2 regions of the Variovorax sp. PAMC26660 genome follow, and region 2 is predicted to be linked to the other one. Evidence: predicted binding sites of a transcription regulator. Region 2 holds the regulator's gene; the other holds the start of a gene.
The links. The regulator LexA, encoded in region 2, represses DNA repair genes until DNA is damaged. The targets are predictions, from matches to a motif close to ACTGTATNNNNATACAGT.
Positions count from the first base shown of each region.

Region 1: the regulator LexA is predicted to act here: its motif matches at 5,263-5,280, upstream of imuA (translesion DNA synthesis-associated protein ImuA).

Region 1 covers NZ_CP060295.1:7,288,627-7,296,082, forward strand. Annotated here, with positions in the region: gene H7F35_RS34195 (error-prone DNA polymerase) at 1-3,135, opposite strand, end outside; gene H7F35_RS34200 (Y-family DNA polymerase) at 3,128-4,474, opposite strand; gene imuA (translesion DNA synthesis-associated protein ImuA) at 4,443-5,249, opposite strand; gene H7F35_RS34210 (CmcJ/NvfI family oxidoreductase) at 5,419-6,252, shown strand; gene H7F35_RS34215 (2-hydroxychromene-2-carboxylate isomerase) at 6,249-6,872, shown strand; gene H7F35_RS34220 (LysR substrate-binding domain-containing protein) at 6,858-7,456, opposite strand, start outside.
Region 2 covers NZ_CP060295.1:6,911,402-6,918,857, forward strand. Annotated here, with positions in the region: gene lpxK (tetraacyldisaccharide 4'-kinase) at 1-29, shown strand, start outside; gene H7F35_RS32380 (Trm112 family protein) at 10-192, shown strand; gene kdsB (3-deoxy-manno-octulosonate cytidylyltransferase) at 189-962, shown strand; gene adk (adenylate kinase) at 1,099-1,755, shown strand; gene H7F35_RS32395 (asparaginase) at 1,791-2,753, opposite strand; gene lexA (transcriptional repressor LexA) at 2,827-3,510, shown strand; gene H7F35_RS32405 (hypothetical protein) at 3,649-4,029, shown strand; gene H7F35_RS32410 (D-2-hydroxyacid dehydrogenase family protein) at 4,120-5,127, shown strand; gene H7F35_RS32415 (MFS transporter) at 5,132-6,310, shown strand; gene H7F35_RS32420 (3-hydroxyacyl-CoA dehydrogenase) at 6,424-7,456, shown strand, end outside.

The DNA.
Region 1 (7,456 bases), 380 kb from region 2:
GAGCGTGACGAAGATAGTGCCGTTGGCGGTCCCGGGCCGCTGGCGGCCCTTGACGATGCCGCAGGCGCGCACGATCTGGCCGCTGGGCAGCGGGCGCAGTTCCTCGGCGCTCATGAGCTTCATGCGGGCCAGGCGCGGGCGCAGCAGCGCGAGCGGATGGCGGCGCAGCGTGAGGCCCAGGGACGCGTAGTCGCCCACAATCTCTTCGCCCTCTGGCGCGGCCGGCAGCAGCAGCGCCTGCTCGTGGATCGGCACGCCCTTGAGCAGGGCCGGCGAGCGATGCTGCGCGGTGGCGTCCCAGACTTGCTGGCGCCGATGGCCCGAGAGCGGCATCAGCGCATCGGCTGCGGCGAGCGCCGCCATGTCCTTGCCTTCGAGCTCGGCACGCAGGGCGAGGTCTTCGGTGCTGGTGAAAGGCGCTTGCGCGCGGGCTTTCAGCAGGCGTTCGGCGCCCTCCTTGCTGAGGCTGGAAACCCGATTCAAGCCAAGCCGCACCGCGGGCTGGTTGTCGTTGCCCAGGCGATCGGCATAGCGCGCGTCGGTACCACCCGGCATGCGCGGCGCATCCGGCGCGCGGGCTTCGAGGGTGGTGTCCAAGTCGCTGCACGTGACATCGACCGGCCGCACTTCGACGCCATGGCGGCGCGCGTCCTGCACGAGCTGCGAAGGGCTGTAGAAGCCCATCGGTTGCGAGTCGAGCAGCGCCGCGAGGAAGCAGGCGGGCTCGTAGTTCTTGAGCCAGCTGCTCACGGTGACCAGCAGGGCGAAGCTCGCGGCGTGGCTTTCGGGGAAGCCGTAGTCGCCGAAGCCCATGACCTGTTTGAAGATGGCTTCTGCGAAGCTGGCCTTGTAGCCGTTTTCGACCATGCCGTTCACGAGCTTGTCGTGGAACTTGCCGAGGCCGCCCTTGCGCTTCCATGCGGCCATTGCGCGGCGCAACTGGTCGGCCTCGTCGGCGGTGAACTTGGCCGCGATCATGGCGATCTGCATCACCTGCTCCTGGAAGATCGGAATGCCCAGCGTTCGCTCCAGTGCCGGGCGAAGCTCGTCTTTCTCGTAGACGATCGGCAGCTTCTTCCTTACCCGCTCGCGCTGCTTGAGATACGGATGCACCATGCCGCCCTGAATCGGCCCCGGCCGCACGATCGCGACCTCGATCACCAGGTCTTCATAGGTGCGCGGCTTCAGGCGCGGCAGCATCGACATCTGCGCCCGGCTCTCGATCTGGAACACGCCGATGGTGTCGGCGTCGCAGATCATGTCGAACACCTTCTGGTCGTCATTCGGGATGTGATGCATCTCCATCACCGAGCCTCGCCATCGGTTCATGTGGTCGAGCCCGCGCCGGATGGCGCTGAGCATGCCGAGCGCGAGCACGTCGACCTTGAGCATGCCCATGGCTTCGAGATCGTCCTTCTCCCACTGGATGACAGAGCGGTCTTTCATCGAGGCCTTCTCGACCGGCACCAGCCGCGTGAGCTTGGTGTGCGTAAGCACGAAGCCGCCGACGTGCTGGCTCAGGTGGCGAGGGAAGCCCTTGAGCCGCTGCGTCATCTCGATCCACTGGACCAGCTTGAGTTCGTCTTCTTCCACGCCGACGCGCGCGGCGGCCTGGAGCAACTGCTCGCCGAGCACGGTGTCGTCGAACCAGTAGTGGTCCTTGGCGAATTCGTCGATCAGCCGCTCGTCGATGCCGATGGCCTTGCCCACGTCGCGCAAGGCACTGCGTGCGCGGTAGCAGATGACGACGGCGGCGATGGCGGCGCGCTCGCGGCCGTATTTGTCGTAGATGTACTGGATGACTTCTTCGCGCCGCTGGTGCTCGAAGTCGACGTCGATGTCGGGTGGCTCGTGACGATGACGACTCAGGAATCGCTCGAACAGCAGATGACTCTTTTCAGGGCTGAGCGCAGTAATTCCCAAGCAGTAACAGACCACTGAATTGGCAGAGGAGCCACGCCCCTGACAGAGGATGTGTTGTGAGCGAGCGAAACGCACGATGTCCTCCACCGTCAGGAAGAACATCTCGTATCCGAGTTCAAGGATCAGGTCGAGCTCTTTCTGGACTTTCTCGCGCACAGTGTCAGGAACGCCGTCGGGATACCGGACTTGCGCTCCTTCCCACGTCTTTCGCACCAGCGTCTGTGTCGGCGTCTCATTGGTTCCTACCGTTTCGAGCGGGCACTTGTAGGTCTCCCGAATGATCCTCGGATCAAATTTGCACCGCTGCGCCACCACCAGCGTATTCGCCAACATCTCAGGCAGATAAAGCTCGGCCAGCCGCACGCGCTGCCGCAAATGCCGCTCGGCATTCGACTGCAGCGCAAAGCCGCACTCGGCCACCGTCTTGCCTTCGCGCACGGCCGTCAGCACGTCGTGCATCGGTTTCTGCGAACGCACATCCATGCGCACATCGCCGGCCGCCACCAATGGCACGCCGACTTCTTCGCCCGCCTGGATCAGCGTGACGAACCAGAGATCGTCGTCAAGCTCGTTGAACAGCTCCACTGCCAGCCAGAGGTTCTCTGCGTAAAGCGCCTTGGCGGCCAGCAGGTCTTCATGCAGCGTTGCCGTGTCCACCGCTCCACCGGGGTTTCGCTGCGGCACGAAAAGAACCTGGCAGTTCTGCAGTGAGGCCACGTCACTTTCCTCCCAACCCACGCGGTACTCGCCCTTGGGCAATTCGGTGTTGCGCGCAGCGGTGATGAACTCGCACAGGTTGCCCCAGCCCTCGGTGTCGTTCGCGATCACCACGAGCTTGAAGCGCTCGAACTGGAACTCGCTGCCGAACAGCAGGCGGAAATGGGGGTAGCGCAGGATCGGCGGCTCATCGGGATGCTCGCGTTCGTACTCATCCAGCTTCGCAGGCAAGTCACGCAAGCCCACATGCGCTCGCACGATGCCCGCCACCGAGCATTCGTCGGTGATGGCCAGCGCGGTATAGCCGAGCTGGTAGGCCCGCTCCACCATTTCTTCCGGCGTCGACGCGCCGCGCTGGAAGCTGAAGTTGGTCAGGCAGTGCAGTTCGGCGTAGTCCGGCAGCGCGAACGCGGGCTTTCTGCGCAGCGGCAACGGCAGCGCATGCACCTTGGCCGAATTGCGCCCCCTCAGTTGCCTGTCGCTCAGGTCAGGCATAGAACCCCTGCAGATACCAGCGCACCTCGCCGGAAGAAAAGCGCGTGGCAGGCCGCTCGCGAAAGATCCACACCAGTCCGGCTTCGGGGCTTTCCGCGACGTAGTAGTCGCGCATCGCGGGCTGGCCGCCGTCGTCCTTGTCGCCCCACCACCCCGCTTCGACGCGCTGCGGTCCGATCAGCTTGCTCAGCGGCCCGCGGTAGCACGGCCGCTCGCCGTCCATGTCGAGCAGCAAGGGCTCGGGCAGCAGCCACGGCGGATAGCTCGCGTCGGGTTGCGAGGCTGCGGCCCTGGCCTCCTTGCGGACCTTCTCGGGCACCTTGTCTTTCTGCAGCGCGGGCCGCCATGCCTGCTTGCGCTCCGGCCGGTGGTCGGCCTGCGCCGATGGCACCAGCACCTGCTGGGCCCCGAGCCGCACACTGAGCCGCTCGACCATCTCGTGCAGCTTGTCGCCCTTGCGGTTGTCTTCCGGCAGAAAGCTGGTGCTGGCGCCGGCCCACGGATCGGTTTCGAGGGTGCGCAGCTTCAGCCAGCTTACGGGCGCGGCCAGCGCGGTGAGGGCCAGTTTCTCGGACAGCAGGCGGCGCAGGTGCGCCATGTCCTGCGTGGGTTCGGCGGTGCGCACCGTGACCTGCTGGTACGGAGGCAGGTTCACGCCGTTGAAGCGCTTGAGGTCGAGCGTCCACTGCAGTTCGAGTGCACGCGCGCCGCGCTGGCGTGCACGCAGCCAGAACTGCAGCGTCGTCAGCAGGCGGTTGGCCGACCACATCAGCTCGGGCGCGGTCTCGGCCAGTGCGGGCAGTTCCAGCTTCTGCTCGAACACGTCGGGCAGCGTGAGCCAGGTGTGGCTTTCGGGGCGCAGGCCCCAGGCCATGTCGAGCGCTTCGCGCAGGCCCGCGCCAAAGCGCCGCGTGAGGCCGCCGCGCGGCAACGCGGCCACGTCGCCCCAGGTGCGGCAGCCGAGCCGTTCGAGCAGGTCGAGGTGAGCGTGCGCGGCGCTCAGCGTGTCGAGCGGCAGGCCATCCGGCATGTTCTTCGGCCGTTCCTCGTTGCGCGAGAACAGGCGCAGCCGCGCCAGTGCGATCAGGCTCGTGGCGCCCTGTGCACCCAGCATGCGTGCGTCGGGGATGGGGTTGGCGCCGAGCAGCACCCGCATCATCTGCAGCCGCCCGCCCCACAGGCGCTCGCAGGCGGAGACTTCGAGCATCAGGGCTTCGTCCTGCCAGGCGACATGGGGCGTGTACTGCAGCGCCCACCAGCCCAGGGCTTCGGGCGTGGGCAGCGGTTGTGCGTCGGGCGCGTCGGCGTCAAGCGACCACCGCAATGCGATCCAGTGCATTGGGGCCTCCTTTCCACGCGTCGATGCGCACCACGGTGGCCGACGATGCGGCTTCGCCCACAGGCACCGAGCCCAGTTGCTGCAGCCGCAGCTTGCGCCGCAGCCGGGCGGCGGCCAGCAGCGCGGTCATGCGCTCGTTGCGCGCGGGCAGCATCACCGGCGAAGCCAGCGGCGGACCGCGACGCTTGAGGATGTGCAGCTCGATCTGCGCGCTGTCGCTCTCGCAGCGTTCGACCTGGATGCGAAGCCGCGCGGGCGAGGCCGACTGCGCCACCGCCTCGGGCCGACAGACGAAAAGCAGCACCTCATGCTGGGCAGCAGCCAGTTGCAACCGCCGCAGCTCGGCCACGCGCGCCTGCGGCAGCCAGGCCACGACAGCGGCCACGTCAGCGCAGCGCAGCGCCTGCTCGCAGGCCCACAGCCGTGCGGGCGCGACATCGCTCTTGACCCACATCAAGGCCTCCACCGGCAGTCCCTGCGCCGCGAGCGAGGGACCGCAAGGCTCGTAAGGCGCGCCGATCAGCACGATCGGCCCGCCGCGCGTTGCCACCGCCTGCGCCAGCGCGGGCAGCAGCAGCCGCCAGACATGGGCCTCGGGCGTGCTCTGCAGCAGCTCCGTCATGGCGCCGACCGGCCAGCCGCCGCCCGGCAACTGTGCGTCGAGCGCGGCATGGCCGGTGGCCGTGACCTGCGCATCGGCCAGGCCGAGTTCGTCGGCATGCCAGACGCCACGGCCTGCGGCAGCGGAAAAGGAGTCGAGGAAAGGGAGGCCCATGATTGAACTGTTAACTGTATTTTTATACAGTATTTCATGGGTCGCAAGAAGGAAGATGTTTTTCTTCCCCGCTTGCCTTTTCATATTCCCATCACTCATGCCAAGGCGCCCAGAAGTCGTTTGAGCCGGGGTCGCGCTTTCGCTCCAATGCCAGGCAAAGGAGCCCCGCATGAACCACCCCACCGTCACCGCCGGCCTGAACTACCTGCAGCCTTCCGCGCTGCGTCCGTTCAGCTACACCTTCCAGCCACCACCCGGCACGCCCTGGGAAGGCGGCAGCTACGAACTGCGCCCCATGCCGATCTCGGATGCACGTGCCGCCGCGATGCCCACCGATATCGAGCGCGAAGGTTTCGTGCTGCGCGACGCGCCCACGGCCGTTGCCGACTTTCTCGACGACGCCGAGGTCACGGCCGTCTACCACCGCGAGGTGGCCGAACTGGCGCTGCAGGTGACAGGAGGCGCACGGGCCTATGTCTTCGACCATCTGGTGCGCCGGCGCGAAGCCGACCGCGCCGCCTTGAGCTTCGGCCGCCGCGCAGGCGACGGCAAGGCCGCTGCCAACGGCCGCATCCACAACGACTACACCGAGGAATCCGGTCGCCGCCGGCTGGCCATGGTGCTGACCGACCCCGGTGAAGCCGCGGCCGTGCGGCGCTACTGCATCGTCAACGTCTGGCGTTCGATCAAGGGCCCGGTGCTCGACACGCCATTGGCCGTGTGCGATGCACGTTCGGTGATGGCGAAGGACCTGGTCAGCGCCGAGGTGCGCTACCCGCGCCGCACCGGCGAGATCTACCTGGCGACCCATTCGCCTTCGCACCGCTGGTCGTACTTTTCGGCAATGGACCGGCACGAGGCGCTGGTCTTCAAGCAGTACGACTCGCAGCTCGGCGGCGTGTCGCGCTACACGCCGCACGCAGCCTTCGACCACCCCGATGCGCCCGCCGACGCACCGCTGCGCGAAAGCATCGAGGCCCGCTGCCTGGTGGTGTTCGAATGACGCCGCACGCATGCCCCCTGCTCGATTTCTGGTTCGACTTCGGCAGCAACTACAGCTATCTGAGCGTCATGCGCATCGAGGAAGAAGCGGCGCGCCACGGCGTCGGCATCCGCTGGCGCCCTTTCCTGCTGGGGCCGATCTTCCGGTCGTTCGGCTGGGAGTCGTCGCCTTTCGTGCTGCAGAAGGAAAAAGGCGACTACACGTGGAAGGACATGGCCCGCCAGTGCCGCAAGTACGGCTTGCCGTGGCAGCAGCCGACGAGCTTTCCGCGTCCGGCCGTGCTGCCGCTGCGCATCGCGCTGGTGGGTGCCACGCAGCCGTGGATGGGCGAGTTCTGCCGTCGCGCGATGGCGATGAATTTCGCAGAAGACCACGGCATCGACTCGCCGCAAATCATGCACGCGCTGCTGAGCGAGCTTGGCCTGCCGGCACACCGGGTCATCGATGAAGCCATCTCCGACGCCAACAAACTGCGGCTGCGGCACCAGACCGAAACCGCCGCCGAGAAAGGCATCTTCGGCGCGCCCACCTTCTTTGCCGGCGACGAGATGTTCTGGGGCAACGACCGCCTCGACGAAGCGCTGGCGTTCTGCAAGGAAGCAGGCTCAGGCGCCGCCTGACTGCTGTTGCTGCGCCTGGGCCGCCAGCCAGGCGGCCACATGGCGCACCTCTTCACGCGGTTCGTCTTCGGCCTGGATCAGCCAATAGGCATGCCCCGATGACTGAACCGGCTCGAGCGCGGCCACGCGCACGAGGCGCCTTTCATCGAGCAGCGGCTGGATCAGTTCGAGCCGCCCCAGCGCCACGCCCTGCCCGGCCAGCGCCGCCTGGATCAGCTGGTCGTACTGGTTGAAGTGCAGCACCGCCTGTGGCTTCGCATCGGCCCAGCCCACTGAGGCCAGCCAGTCGCTCCATTGCAGCCACGGGTGCTGCGGATCGTCGAATGCCAGCAGGTACAGGCCCGACACGGCCCCGGCCGAGCGCAGCGACTTCAGGCCCAGCGAGGAATGCGCCACGGGTGCCACCGTTTCACCGAAGAGCCGCAGCGCGCCAGCCGGCGCGAGCGCGGGCGTGGTGTAGCGGATGGCCAGGTCGATGCCTTCATTGCGCAGGTCGGCCAGCCGGTTGTTGGACGAGACGCGCACGTCCACGCCCGGATGCAGCTTCTGCACATGGGCCAGGCGCGGCAGCAGCCAGAGCCCGG
Region 2 (7,456 bases):
CATCGCTCGATGGATACCAAGCTGCTTGAACTGCTCGTCTGCCCCGTCACCAAGGGCCCTTTGACCTGGAACCCCGAGAAGCAAGAGCTGTGCTCGCGCAGTGCGCGTCTGGCCTATCCGGTGCGCGACGGCATCCCGGTGCTGCTCGAGAACGAAGCCCGCACGCTGTCCGACGACGAGCTGGGGCTGTGAGTTTCACCGTCCTCGTGCCGGCGCGACTGGCGTCGACACGGCTGCCCAACAAACCCCTCGCCGACATCGCCGGCGTGCCCATGGTGGTGCGCGTTGCCCAGCGCGCCAGCGAATCGGGTGCAGCACGTGTGGTCGTCGCCGGGGACGATCCGTCCATCATTTCGGCCTGTAAGGCGCATGGCGTCGAAGCCATCCTGACGCGCCAGGACCACCCCAGCGGCACCGACCGGCTGGCCGAAGCCTGCGAGCAACTGGGCCTCGACGGCGACGACATCGTCGTCAACGTGCAGGGTGACGAACCATTGATCGACCCCGCCCTGATCGACGCCGTGGCGGCCGAACTGGAGGCTCACCCGCAGGCCGCCATGAGCACCGCGGCGCACGAGATCGATTCGATCAGCGACTTCATGAACCCGAACGTCGTGAAGGCCGTGCTCGACGCGCAGGGCCACGCTCTCTATTTCAGCCGCGCGCCAATCCCTTGGTGGCGCGACGGCTCCGTCAACGGCGCGGCGCCGACCGTGCTGCCGACTCCGGCCCCCTTGCGCCACATCGGTATCTACGGCTATCGCGCGGGCTTCGTGCGCAAGTTTCCATCGCTGCCACCGTCCCCCGTCGAAGCGACCGAAGCACTCGAGCAGTTGCGCGCGCTGTGGCACGGGCATCGCATTGCAGTGCATGTGAGCCATGTCGCACCCGGCCCCGGCATCGACACCCCCGAAGACCTGGCTCGCGTGCGCGCGGTCTTTGCAGCGAAAACCTCCCCCTGAGGCGAGGTGTCGCCCGAGTGAAGACAAGGGAAAATCCTCACTGGCACGCGTGCTATCCTCGATGCAACTCCGCCTTGCCCAGCCTTCGGGCCGACGCTCGGCGCGACACAAAATCTAAGAACCGTCCGAGGACACCATGAGACTAATTTTGCTGGGCGCGCCCGGAGCGGGCAAAGGCACGCAAGCGGCCTTCATCTGCCAGAAATACAGCATCCCTCAAATCTCGACCGGCGACATGCTGCGCGCCGCCGTCAAGGCCGGCACGCCGTTGGGGCTGCAGGCCAAGGCCGTCATGGACGCCGGCGCACTGGTCAGCGACGACCTGATCATCAATCTCGTGAAAGAACGCATCGCACAGGCCGACTGCGCCAGCGGCTTTCTGTTCGACGGTTTCCCGCGCACCATTCCGCAGGCCGACGCCATGAAGGCGGCAGCCGTCAAGCTCGACTACGTGCTTGAAATCGATGTGCCCTTCAGCGACATCATCGAGCGCATGAGCGGTCGCCGCTCACACCCTGCCTCAGGCCGCACGTACCACGTCAAATTCAATCCGCCCAAGATCGAAGGCAAGGACGATGTGACCGGCGAAGAGCTGATCCAGCGCGAGGACGACAAGGAAGAAACCGTGCGCAAGCGGCTCGACGTCTACAGCCAGCAGACGCGCCCGCTGGTCGACTACTACTCGGCCTGGGCCAAGACCGATCCGGCCGCCGCGCCGAAATACCGCGCCATCAAGGGCGTGGGCACGGTCGATGAAATCACGCAACGTGCACTGGCTGCGCTGAGCAGCTGATCTGACTTTCCGGCCGCCCTTCGACAGGGCGGTTTTTATTTCCCCAGCAATTCCAGCATCAGCGCGATGCGCGCCTTCACCGGCGTGAGCGCGCCGGCATCGCGCAGCCGGTCGTCCGGCCTGGGCAGGATGCGTCCGTTGGCACATCGCGTGGCACGCAGCACGGCAACACCACGGTCTTGCGCCTTGAGCGCTGCCGCTTCCAGCGCATGGTGCAGCGTGCCGTTGCCGGTCGCAGCCAGAACCAGCCCACGCACAGGCTCGGCGCCCCCAACCTGCAGCAGCGCATCGACGAGCGCACCGCTTGCGCCAGCGTGGCTCATGACGATCTCGACGCGGGGCCACTGACCCACGGCATCCAGGGCTTTCGAGGCCTCGAGCGCGGCACCTTCGGGCCACGCCCTGACACGGCGCACCGCTCCTTCTTCCACGTAGCCGATCGGGCCGGCATCGCCCGAGGCGAAGGCATCGAGCCGATAGGTGTGCACCTTTTGAATATCCACGCCACTGTGGACCGTGCCGGCGCAAACCACCGTCACGCCATGCGCACCGGCCGTTGCCGCCACCACGATGGCGTCACGCACGTTCTGAGGGCCGTCCGGCGCCAGGGCTGTGGCCGGGCGCATCGCGCAGGTCAGCACTACAGGTTTGGCCGACGCAATCACCGAATGCAGGAAGAACGCCGTTTCCTCCAAGGTGTCGGTGCCATGCGTGATCACCACCCCGACCACATCGGGCTGCGCCAGCCAATGCACGCAGCGCTGCGCAAGTTTCTGCCAGATGTCGAGCGACATGTCCTTGCTGTCGACCTGCGCCACCTGCTCCGCCACCAGCGTCACGCCCTCTGGCGCCTCGATGCCGCCCAGCAGGTCGGCCACCCCCACCTGCCCGGCGGTGTAGCCGATGTTGTCGCCGCTGCTGGCCGCCCGGCCGGCAATGGTTCCGCCGGTGCCCAGAACCACCACGCGACGCAACTCGGACAAAGGGGCATTGGCCATGGCTTGTCAACTTCTAAAAACTGGTTAAAAATACAGGCACTGGATAAATAGCCAGTGCCGCAAGGAACCACATATGCAGTTCGCCGTGAAGCTTACAGCCCGCCAGCAGCAGATCCTGGACCTGATCCAGAGCGCCATCGCACGTACCGGTGCGCCGCCAACGCGCGCCGAAATCGCCAACGAGCTGGGGTTCAAGTCGGCCAACGCCGCCGAAGAACACCTGCAGGCGCTCGCCCGCAAGGGTGTGATCGAACTCGTCAGCGGCACCTCGCGCGGCATCCGCCTCAAGGGCGACGCGTTGCGTTCGCTCAACGAAACACGCCATCGCGAAGGCGGCCAGTTCTCGCTCTCGCTGCCCGGCATGGCGCAATTGGCGCTGCCGCTCATCGGTCGCGTCGCAGCCGGCTCGCCCATCTTGGCGCAAGAGCACATCGACCAGACCTACTACGTCGAGAACACGCTGTTCCAGCGCCAGCCCGACTACCTGCTCAAGGTGCGCGGCATGTCGATGCGCGACGCCGGCATCATGGACGGCGACCTGCTCGCCGTGCAGGCCACCAAGGAAGCGCGCAACGGCCAGATCGTGGTGGCGCGCCTTGGCGACGAAGTCACGGTCAAGCGCCTGAAGCGCAACAAGCTGGTGATCGAGCTGCACGCCGAAAACCCCGACTACCCGACCATCATCGTCCAGCCCGGCGAACCTTTCGAAATCGAAGGCCTCGCTGTCGGACTCATCCGCAACACCATGCTGATGTAGGCCGCACGGCCTGCTTGCAGCAGCACCCCATCCGGCCGCAACAGGTGGCGGGCGTATGGCGCGAAGTCGCCATCACCCTGTCGCGGCCGATTCAAGAAATCCTGCCTGTGTTCAACCTCATATTTTTTTGGAGTTCACATGGGAATCGCCCTCCTCGCCATCGCTGATTTCTGGATGCCGCTGCAATCGCTCGCCAGCCGCCTGATGCCGGCTCGCCGCCCTCACCGGCTGGACAAGCTCGACCACAGCGAAACCTCGGCCGGGCTGCGCTACGTCGCAGTGCGTCCCGCCTGCACCACCCGGTCTGCCAACGCCGCCACGTCGCCAACGGCAGCCGCCGCACCGGCACGCCCGCTGCGCGTGGTTCGCGTGATTGACCGGCAGGGCTCACAACGCACCAACAACCGTGTCGTGATCTCGGGCCGCATGGCCGATGTGTGCGCAGAACTCGACCGACTGGCGGCGCTCGAAACGGCGGAAATCATGGCCACCGCCCCCCGTTCGGCACACCTGCACTGAGCCCGAACACCCCTGCGAAAGCCTTCTGGGGTGGGTATCCAAACGTTCACAGGCGCGACATCCCAATGCTGCGAGGCACAATGGCACGCCATGAACATTGTGATCCTCGACGACTACCAGGACGCCGTGCGCAAATTGCGCTGTGCCGCCAAGCTGGACGCGTACGCGGCCAAGGTCTACACCAACACGGTCAAAGGCATCGGACAACTCTCGGTTCGCCTCAAGGATGCCGACGTGATCGTGCTGATCCGAGAGCGCAGCCAGATTTCGCGCCAGCTGATCGAAAAGCTGCCCAAGCTCAAGCTCATTTCGCAAACCGGACGGGTCGGTGGCCACATCGACGTCACGGCCTGCACCGAGCGGGGCGTTGCGGTGGCCGAAGGCACTGGCTCCCCCCAGGCGCCTGCAGAGCTCACATGGGCTCTGATCATGGCGGCCATGCGCCGACTGCCGCAGTACATCAGCAACCTCAAGCACGGGGCGTGGCAGCAATCGGGGCTCAAGTCGGCCTCGATGCCACCCAACTTCGGGCTCGGCTCGGTGCTCAAGGGCAAGACGCTCTGCATCTGGGGCTATGGCCGCATCGGCCAACTGGTCGCGCGCTACGGGCAGGCATTCGGCATGCAGGTCGTGATCTGGGGCCGCGAAGCGAGCTGCGCCAAGGCCCGATCCGACGGCTTTCAGGTGGCGCAGAACCGCCACGAATTCTTTGCCCAGGCCGACGTGCTGTCGGTGCATCTGCGGCTGAACGAAGAAACCAACGGCCTCATCACGCTGGAAGACCTCTCGCGCATGAAGCCGACGGCGCTGTTCGTCAACACCTCCCGCGCCGAGCTGGTCGAAGCCGATGCCCTGCTTGCCGCGCTCAATCGCGGGCGCCCGGGCCTGGCGGCCATCGACGTGTTCGAGAGCGAGCCGCCGCTGCAAGGCCATGCCCTGCTGCGGCTGGAAAACTGCATCTGCACGCCGCACATCGGCTATGTCGAGCAGGAAAGCTACGAGAGCTATTTCGGCCAGGCGTTCGACAACGTCGTGAGCTACATCAACGGCAATCCCACGAACATCGTGAATCCAGGCGCGCTGCAGGTTCGCCGGTGAATTCATGAGTCGGCAGCCCGCGCCGCGGGGCGCGCTCTGGGCGCTGCTGGCCGGCAACTTCGTGATCGGCACGGGCGTGATGGTCGTGCCGGGCACGCTCAATGAAATCAGCACATCTCTCGCCGTCAGTGTCGCAACCGCGGGCCAACTGATCGCGGCCGCGGCAGCGGTGATGTGCATTGGCGCGCCGCTGCTGGCCGCCGCGGTCGCCGGCTGGGACCGCCGGCAGTTGCTGGCCCTGACCCTGCTCTGGTACGCCGCAGGGCACGCACTCTCGGCGCTGATGCCGAGCTTCGGCACCCTGCTGCCAATGCGCATGCTCACGGTGATCGCCCCCGCGATCTTCACGCCACAGGCCGCCGCCTGCGCCGGCATGCTCGTGCCGCCTGAGCAGCGCGGGCGGGCCGTGACCTTCGTCTTTCTGGGCTGGTCGATGGCCTCGGTGCTGGGCCTGCCCATCGGCGCGCTGATCGGCGGCCACCTGGGCTGGCGGATGGCCTTCATGGCGATTGCGGCGCTGAGTATCGTGAGCGCCGCGTCGATCTGGCTCACCCTTCCCCAGGGCATTCGCCCAGCCGCGCTGACGGCCGCCGCGTGGTCGCGCGTGCTGCGCAGTCCGGTGCTGATGGGCATCGTCTCGGTCACGGCGTTGCAAGGGGCCGGCCAGTTCGTGCTCTTCAGCTATTTCGGCCCGATCCTCAAGCAGAGCTTCGGCGCCGATGCCACCACGCTGAGCGTGATGTGGGCGCTGTTCGGCGCCTGCGGCCTGGTGGGCAACATGGTGGTCAGCCGCTTCATCGACCGCATCGGCGCCGGGCGCATGGTGCTGGTCACGACCGTGCTGATTGCACTGAGCCTGCTGCTGTGGCCGCTGGCTTCCACGCTCGCCTGGCTGGCCGTGGTGCTCGTTCCCTGGGGTCTGGGCTGCTTCGCCACCAACTCGGCCCAGCAGGCGCGCCTGGTGGGTCTGGCGCCCGCTCTCGCGCCGGGCTCCGTTGCATTGAACAGTTCGGGCATCTATACCGGTCAGGCGGTGGGCGCGGCCCTGGGCGGCTGGCTGCTGGCCAACGACGCGGCGGCATGGATGAGCTGGGTCGGTTTTGCCCTGATGCTGCTCGCCATCGCCCTCAGCGCGGCCATCGACCGCAGCCACCGTTCGGCCTTGAATCGCGCCTCCGCGTAAAACCCGTCACGCCCTGCCCGCGCGGGATTGCAAAATCGGAGCTTGCCACCGCGCCTCGCCCCCTCCCGGCGCTGCGGCCCGGATACCACTCAACCAGCGAAAATCTTCAACCAATGACAGTGAACTACACCCGAATCGGCGTGATCGGCGCCGGCGCCATGGGTCGCGGCATCGCTCAGATCGCCGCCCAGGCGGGCAGCGAGGTGCTGCTGCTCGACAGCTTTGCCGGCGCCGCCGAGCGCGGCCGCGAAGCCCTCGTCGTCCAATGGAACAAGCTGCACGAGAAGGGCAAGATCGACGCCGCCGCGCGCGATGCCCAGATCGCCCGCGTCAAGGCGGTCGATGCCATCCAGGCCCTGGCCGGCTGCGATCTGGTGATCGAGGCCGTGATCGAAGACCTCGAAGTCAAGCGCAAGCTGTTCCGTGAACTCGAAACCGTGGTGGCACCGACGGCCACGCTGGTCACCAACACCTCGTCGCTCTCGGTCACGGCCATCGCGGCCGGGCTGGCGCGTCCCGAACGCATCGCGGGCTTCCACTTCTTCAACCCCGTGCCGCTCATGAAGGTGGTCGAGGTGGTCGCGGGCTTCAAGACCGCGCCCGAGGTCTGCAAGCAGCTCGCCGGCTACGCGGTGCAGATGGGCCACAGCGCCGTGCAGGCGCAAGACACGCCCGGCTTCATCGTCAACCACGCGGGCCGTGGCTACGGCACCGAGGCGCTGCGAATCGTCGGCGAAGGCGTGGCCGACTTCGCGACCGTCGACCGCATCCTGAAAGACCAGGCGGGCTTTCGCCTTGGCCCCTTCGAGCTGCTGGACCTGACGGCGCTCGACGTGTCGCATCCGGTGATGGAGTCGATCTACCACCAGTATTTCGAGGAACCGCGCTTCCGCCCGAGCGTGATCACTGCGCAGCGCCTGGCTGCCGGCGCACTGGGCCGCAAGACCGGTGAAGGCTTCTACCGCTACACCGACGGCGTGATGCAGCAGACACCCGAGGCCCCCGCACCCGTTGTCGAGGGCACGCCTTCGGTGTGGGTGTCGCCGCGCGCCGCACGCCGTGCCGAGCTGCTGCGCCTGATCAACACGCTGGGCGCGCAGATCGACAGCGGCGCCACGGCCGCCCCGCAATCGCTGATCCTGGTCG